Regions from separate parts of the Nonomuraea sp. NPDC001699 genome, predicted to be linked through region 2. Evidence: riboswitches for the same ligand, from Rfam matches in the RefSeq annotation. Region 2 holds a riboswitch; the other holds the start of a gene.
The links. Region 2 has a riboswitch for cyclic di-AMP ahead of ACWCSU_RS26925 (CHAP domain-containing protein). Riboswitches for the same ligand answer to the same signal wherever they lie in the genome.

Region 1: it holds a riboswitch for cyclic di-AMP, as region 2 does, so the genes downstream of both, ACWCSU_RS12270 (C40 family peptidase) here and ACWCSU_RS26925 (CHAP domain-containing protein) in region 2, are expected to answer to the same signal.

What each region holds. Positions count from the first base shown of each region.
Region 1 covers NZ_JBSFGF010000003.1:448,452-451,649, reverse strand. Annotated here, with positions in the region: gene ACWCSU_RS12275 (C40 family peptidase) at 1-918, shown strand, start outside; cyclic di-AMP (ydaO/yuaA leader) riboswitch at 1,315-1,477, shown strand; gene ACWCSU_RS12270 (C40 family peptidase) at 1,608-2,090, shown strand; gene ACWCSU_RS12265 (hypothetical protein) at 2,244-3,074, shown strand; gene ACWCSU_RS12260 (M48 family metalloprotease) at 3,086-3,198, shown strand, end outside.
Region 2 covers NZ_JBSFGF010000009.1:105,520-108,717, reverse strand. Annotated here, with positions in the region: gene ACWCSU_RS26930 (class I SAM-dependent methyltransferase) at 1-622, shown strand, start outside; gene ACWCSU_RS26925 (CHAP domain-containing protein) at 688-1,383, opposite strand; cyclic di-AMP (ydaO/yuaA leader) riboswitch at 1,396-1,533, opposite strand; gene ACWCSU_RS26920 (Gfo/Idh/MocA family protein) at 1,651-2,604, opposite strand; gene ACWCSU_RS26915 (aldo/keto reductase) at 2,624-3,198, opposite strand, start outside.

The sequences.
Region 1 (3,198 bases), on a different contig from region 2:
CCGATGGGTGCGGCGCTCGCTGATCCCAAGCCCACTCTCAAGCAGGCCAAGGCTAAGCTGGAGAAGCTGAACGACAAGGCCGACAAGGTCGTCGACCGGTACAACACGGCGACCGAGCAGTACAAGAAGGCCAAGAACGCCTACACCAAGCTGAACGACCGTTACAAGCAGAAGCTGCAGACGGTCGCCGACCTGCGGGCCGACATCATCAGGGCGGCGGTGGACTCGTACAAGATGGGCGGGGACGTCGCGTCCCTGCCGGGCTTGATGGGCGCGGACGACCCCGAGAACCTGCTGGCCGGGATGGCCATGGCCGGGCAGCTCTCGCGCGAGCGGCTGGAGAAGCTGGCCGCCTTCGACCGCGAGAACAAGGGGCTCAAGGTCGAGCGCGACAACGCCGAGACCGCCCTGGCGGACGCCGACAAGGAGCGGGACGCGGTCCAGAAGGAGCGCGCCGAGGTCCTGAAGCTGGTCGGCGAGCAGAAGAAGCTCCTGGACAAGCTGGGGGCCTACAACCCGGGCAACCCCAACAGCACCGGCATCAAGTACACCGGTCCCGCCTCGGGCAACGCGGCCGCCGTTCTGCGCTTCGCCTTCGCCCAGGTCGGCAAGCCGTACATCTTCGGGGGCACGGGCCCGCGCGGCTACGACTGCTCAGGGCTGACCCAGGCCGCCTGGCGCGCGGCCGGCGTCTCGTTGCCGCGTACGACGTGGCAGCAGTGGGCCTGGGGCTCCGGACGCAAGGTGGACATCAAGGACCTCCAGCCCGGGGACCTCATCTTCAGCGAGGGGCTGGGGCACGTCAGCATCTACGCGGGCGGGGGCAAGATCGTCCACGCGCCGCAGACGGGTGACGTCGTGAAGGTCGTCCGGCTCTCGGACTATCGCCGCCCGCTGGTCGGAGCCATCCGCCCCTGACCTCCGGTCCACCGGGACTCCTCCCGACACTCGCCCTCGGCCGCCCGTCTCGAAGGCCGCAGGGACCACCGGCGTGCCCGCTCTTCCGGCCTGTGGGACGAAGGGGACAAAAGGTGTCAAAGGGCCCTGACAAGCGCCTGCGTCGGGAAGTGTGAGAAGGGTCACATTTAGGTAACGGAGCCTGTGGCTCCAGCAGGGGTTTCCTCCCTTACTCGTGCCTTTATTCGATCTTTACAACCTGACTCCCCCTTTGCACTTTCTTGACCCCTCGGCGTAGTTTCTGGCGTCGCGGTCGGCAAGCCATGCGAGCCGCGAATCGACATCGGAACCCCCCGATGTGGACCACATAAAAATCCGTCGGTCGCCGCCGATATCCCCATTCAGGCACATCAATCGAGTGGCGACCTGCCGAGTCCGTGCAGCCAGGAGGCACGGAGCCGGGGACCCAAAGATCCCGTCATCCCCCGGGATCAGGGGTGAATCGGCGCGTTCAGCGCCGTAGGGCGACTTCCAGGCCCGAATCCGTCAGCTAACCCGGTAGGCGTTCGTGGAAGACACAAGGAGAAATCCTGTCTACCTCCCTGCATAACCCCCGTCTGTCCCGTCTCGCCCTGAAGGGCGTCGCACTCACGATGACCGTGACGGCCGGAGGTGCGGTTCTCCATGCCGTGCCGGCCGGGGCGCAGACGGTGAGCGAATCGGCCGTCAGGCTCACCGCGGTGTCCAGCACCGCCGAGGCGGCCACCACCAGGTCGGCCAAGTCGGCGAAGAGCGCCAGGTCGGCCAAGGCGGCGAAGGCCGCCAGGCAGAAGGTGAGGGCCTACAAGGCCGTCGCCGTCGCCAAGCACCAGATCGGCGACCCGTACCGGTACGGGGCCACGGGTCCTGGTGCGTTCGACTGCTCCGGACTCGTCCAGTACGCCTGGAAGAAGGCCGGGGTGCGACTCCCGCGCGTGACGAGCAGCCAGTTCGCCCGCATTCGGCACAAGGTCTCCTGGCGGAAGCTCAAGCCGGGCGACCTGATGTTCTTCAACGGGCTGGGCCACGTCGGCATGTACGTCGGCCACGGCAAGATGATCCATTCGCCGAGGACCGGCGAACGGGTGCGCATCGACAAACTGGGCGGATGGCGGAAGTCGTCGTTCGTCGGCGCGGTGCGTCCCGGCGCGTGACAACAGGCCCCGCCCGGACCCTCCCCGGTCCGGGCCGGGGCCTGTCGCATGTCCGGCTTCCTGCTGCGAACCGCAGGTCCGGCCTTGCGGAGAGGGCGTGGGCCCGGTCTCGTGAAGGGGGCGTGCGGGCCGCGGGCCGACTAGCATCGGGCCGTGTCCTCGCAGGTGCGTCCGTCCCTCCGCGGTCCGCGTCTGCTCCTGTCCGTCCTGCTGCTGGCGGCGGTTCTCGTGGTCGCCGACGCGCCGCCCGGCGCCGTCCTGCCCGCCGGGGCGCGCGATCTGTGGGCCGGCGGCGGTCAGGTGGTCCGCGGCGGACGGTCCGTGGTCGTGGGGCATCGCGCCGAGCCCGGCGTGCTCGCCGATCTCGCCCGTCGCGCCGACCTCGCCGGTCGCCGGGTGTCCGCGCTGCTCGGCCGGCCGGTACGCGCGCTGGTCGTCGTACCGGACTCCGACGCCGAGGCGGCCGGGCTGGCGGGCACGGGCCCGCTGGACGGGCTGGCCGCGGTGGCCGACGGCCCGAGGGTGATCATCGTCCCCGGCTCCTTCGCTCGGCTCACCCCCACCGGACGCGACGTCGTCCTCACCCACGAGCTCACGCACGTCGCCGCGGGCACCGACCGGCTGCCCGTCTGGCTCTACGAGGGGTTCGCCGACTACGTGGCCTACCGCGACGCCGGACTCCCCGTCAGGACGGCCGCCGCCGAACTCGCCGCCGAAGTACGGGCCGGCCGACTGCCGAGCGAGTTGCCCGGAGCCGCGGCTTTCGCCCCCACGGCAGCCGACCCCGGACGGCTCGCGCGGGCGTACCAGGAGGCCTGGATGGCGTGTCGCTTCCTCGCAGACCGGTTCGGTGACGGGACCCTGGTACGGCTCTACCGTGATGCCCGCGTGGCCGGCGTCGATCAGGCGCTCGCCTCCGTGGGGCTGACCGCCGAGACACTGGCGGCACGGTGGCGCGAGTACGTACGAGAGCAGCTCGCGTGAAGGGGAGGCAGATGAGCGAGCGGAACGACCCGCCCCGGGAGGGGGACGAGCCTGCGGGAGCGGTCGCCAGAGGGGCCGACGAGCCCGGTACGGCGGTCGCGGCGGGCCACGGCGGCGGTGTGGC
Region 2 (3,198 bases):
CTTCGGCATGGACACGCTGAGCTGGGCGCGGCTCGGAGCGCGGGTGACCGGCGTCGACTTCTCCCCGGTGGCGGTCGCGCGCGCCCGCGACCTGGCGGCCGAGGCAGGGCTGGCGGCCACGTTCGTGGAGGCCGACACGCAGCGGCTGCCCGAGTCGCTGGCCGGGGGCTTCGACCTGGCCGTGGCCACGTACGGCGTGTTGTGCTGGATCGGCGACCTGGCCGCCTGGATGCGCGGCGCGGCCATGGCGCTGCGGCCCGGCGGGCGGCTGGTGCTGGTCGACCTGCATCCGGCCTACCAGACGGTGGCCTCGCTCGACCCGCTGGTGGCCGACTGGCCCTACGGCGGCGGCCAGGCCCACCGCGAGACGGTGACCGGCACGTACGCCGACGCCGGCGTGGTGACCGAGGCCCAGGAGACCGTCCAGTACCCGTACTCGGTGGGCGAGATCGTCACGGCGGCGGCGCGCGCCGGGCTCACGGTGGCCGAGCTGGGCGAGCACGTCGCCGCCGAGCTGGACCCGCGCGGGCTGCTGACCGAGGGCGAGGACGGCCGCTACCGGCTGCCGTTCGGGGACTCGCACCTGCCGGTGCTGTACTCGCTGGTGGCGGTCCGGCCCTGAGACGCGGCGAGCGCGCGTCCCTCGTGCGGGACGCGCGCTCGAAGCCGCGCTCGAAGCCGGGGAGGTCAGCCCGCGTACTGCGGGTAGCCGTAGCCGACGACCTGCGACTTCGGCCGGACGCGCTCCTCCACCTTGCCGTTGCCGGTGTTGCCCTCGACCGTGGAGATCGTGCCGTTGCCGTTGTCCTTGACGACGAAGCCGACGTGCTGGATGGCGTCCAGGCTCTTGCTGCCGCCCCAGGAGAAGAAGACGACGGCGCCGGGCTTGGCCTCGGTGCCCCAGCGCTTGTTGGCGGCGAACCACTTGGCGTGGGCCACGGTCCAGGCGTCCCAGCCGACCTGCGGGCGGGCGCCGGTCTGCTCGCCGACCCAGGAGACGAACATCGAGCACCAGGCGGCGTTCACGTAGTCCTGGCGGCTGCCGCCGTCGCGGGCGACGGTCTCGGCGGCGCGCTGGGAGTCGGCGTACCACTTCTGGAACTTGGTGCCGCCGCCGTAGGCGTTCTCGGAGATGCCGACCTGGGCCTTGGCCACGGCCAGGACCTGTGCGGCGGTGACGTTGACCTGGGTCTCCCCGGCCCTGCCGGTCTGGGCGGCGGCCTGCGGCGCGACGGCCGAGTGGCCGGTGGAGGCGGCCGGGTCGACGCTGTCGGCGCCGGCGGCGGTGGCGTGGGCGCCGATCGCGGTGGCGATGATGGTCGCGCCGAGCGCGGCGCGGAGGTGGTTGATCTTCGGGGCACGGATGGGACGGTGCTTGGCCATCGAGGGCATTACTCCTTGCTTCCATGCCGCTTACCGGGTTAGCTGACGGGTTCGGACGTGGAAGCTGCCCTACGGCACCGAAGTGCCGATTCACCCCAAAGGACGTGGGTCCCCGGTTCCGCCCGGAGGCGGATTCAGCGGTCACAGGACGATCCTGTGAAATGTCTTGCGATGGTTGGACAAAGCCGGACAAACCGGACGTCTGCCGCGAGATGCCCCACAAGGTAATACATCGGGCAAGAAGAAGGCAAATGCCTAAAGGCGCAGCTAGGAGAGTTGCCCCCGCGCGTCGGCCAGAAGCCCCATCATGGCAAGGGATTCGTCAAGCGGCATGACGGCGCTCTCGGTCCGGCCCTCGGCCGTGGCGGCGCGCACCTCGCGCAGCTCCCCGGCGTACCCGTTGTCGGCCGGGTCGAGCACCAGCTCCTCCGTCTCCATCGACGGCCCCGACAGCAGCACCCGCTGCGGCGCCCAGAACGGCGCCAGGATGTCGGCCCGCATCGACGTGCCCACCACGCTCGCGTCGTTGGCGTGATGGGCGAGCAGGGACACGTCCACCAGCGCCCGCCGCCCGTCCGGGTAGAGCAGCACCCCGCCCGCCTCCGCGTCGACCCCGCTCGGCGCCAGCGAGCCGGTGATCCGCAGCTCACGCGGCATGCCGAGCAGGAGCTGCGCCAGCCCGAACGGGTAGATCCCCAGGTCGAGCAGGGCCCCGCCGCCCAGCTCCGGCGCCCACAGCCGATGGGCGGGGTCGTAGGGCAGCGCGAACCCGAACGAGGCCCGCACCGAGCGGATCTCCCCGAAACGCGGATCGGCCGCCACCCGCTGGATGAGCGGGTTGAACCGCATCCACATGGCCTCCATGAGGAAGACCCCGGCCGCGCGGGCCAGCGCCACCATGCGCTCGGCGTCGGCCACGCCGGCCGCCAGCGGCTTCTCGCACAGCACGGACTTGCCCGCCGCGATGGCCGCCTCGGCCACCTCCAGGTGCTGGGCGTGCGGCGTGGCCACGTAGACCGCGTCGACGGCCGGATCGGCGCACAGGGCCTCGTAGGAGCCGTAGGCCGACTCCGCGCCCAGCTCGTCGGCCAGGGCCCGCGCCCTGACCAGGCTCCGCGAGCCGACGGCGGCCACCCGCATGCCGGGCTCGGCCACGATGGCCGCCCCCACGGTACGCGCGATGCCGCCGGTCGCCGCTATTCCCCAGGTGAAATCTCGCACGCCCGAGATCGTAGAGCGCTCAGGTCAGGTTGAACGAGTCGGGGTCGGGCCCGATGCGCCGCCCAGAGTTCATCGCGCCGATGGCCACCAGGTCCTCGGAGTCGAGGATGAAGTCGAACACGTCGATGTTCTCCTCGATCCGCGCCGGGGTGACCGACTTGGGGATCACCACGTTGCCGAGCTGGAGATGCCAGCGGAGCACGATCTGCGCGGGCGTCTTGCCGTACTTCTCCGACAGCACGCGCAGCGCCGGGTCGGCCAGCAGCCCCTTGCCCTGCCCGAGCGGGCTCCACGCCTCGGTCAGGATGCCGTTGGCCTCGTGGAAGGCCCGCATCTCGCGCTGCTGGAAGTACGGGTGCAGCTCGATCTGGTTGATCGAGGGCGTGATGTCGGTCTCGTTCATCAGCCGGGTCAGGGTGGCGACCGTGAAGTTGGAGACCCCGATGGCCTTGGCCCGGCCGTCACGGTAGATCTTCTCCAGCGCCCGCCAGGCCTGCACGTACTTGTCCTGCTCCGGAACCGGCCAGTGGATCAGGAAAAGATCTACGTAGTCGAGGCCCAGGCGGGCCAGGCTCTCGTCGAAGGCCTGCTCGG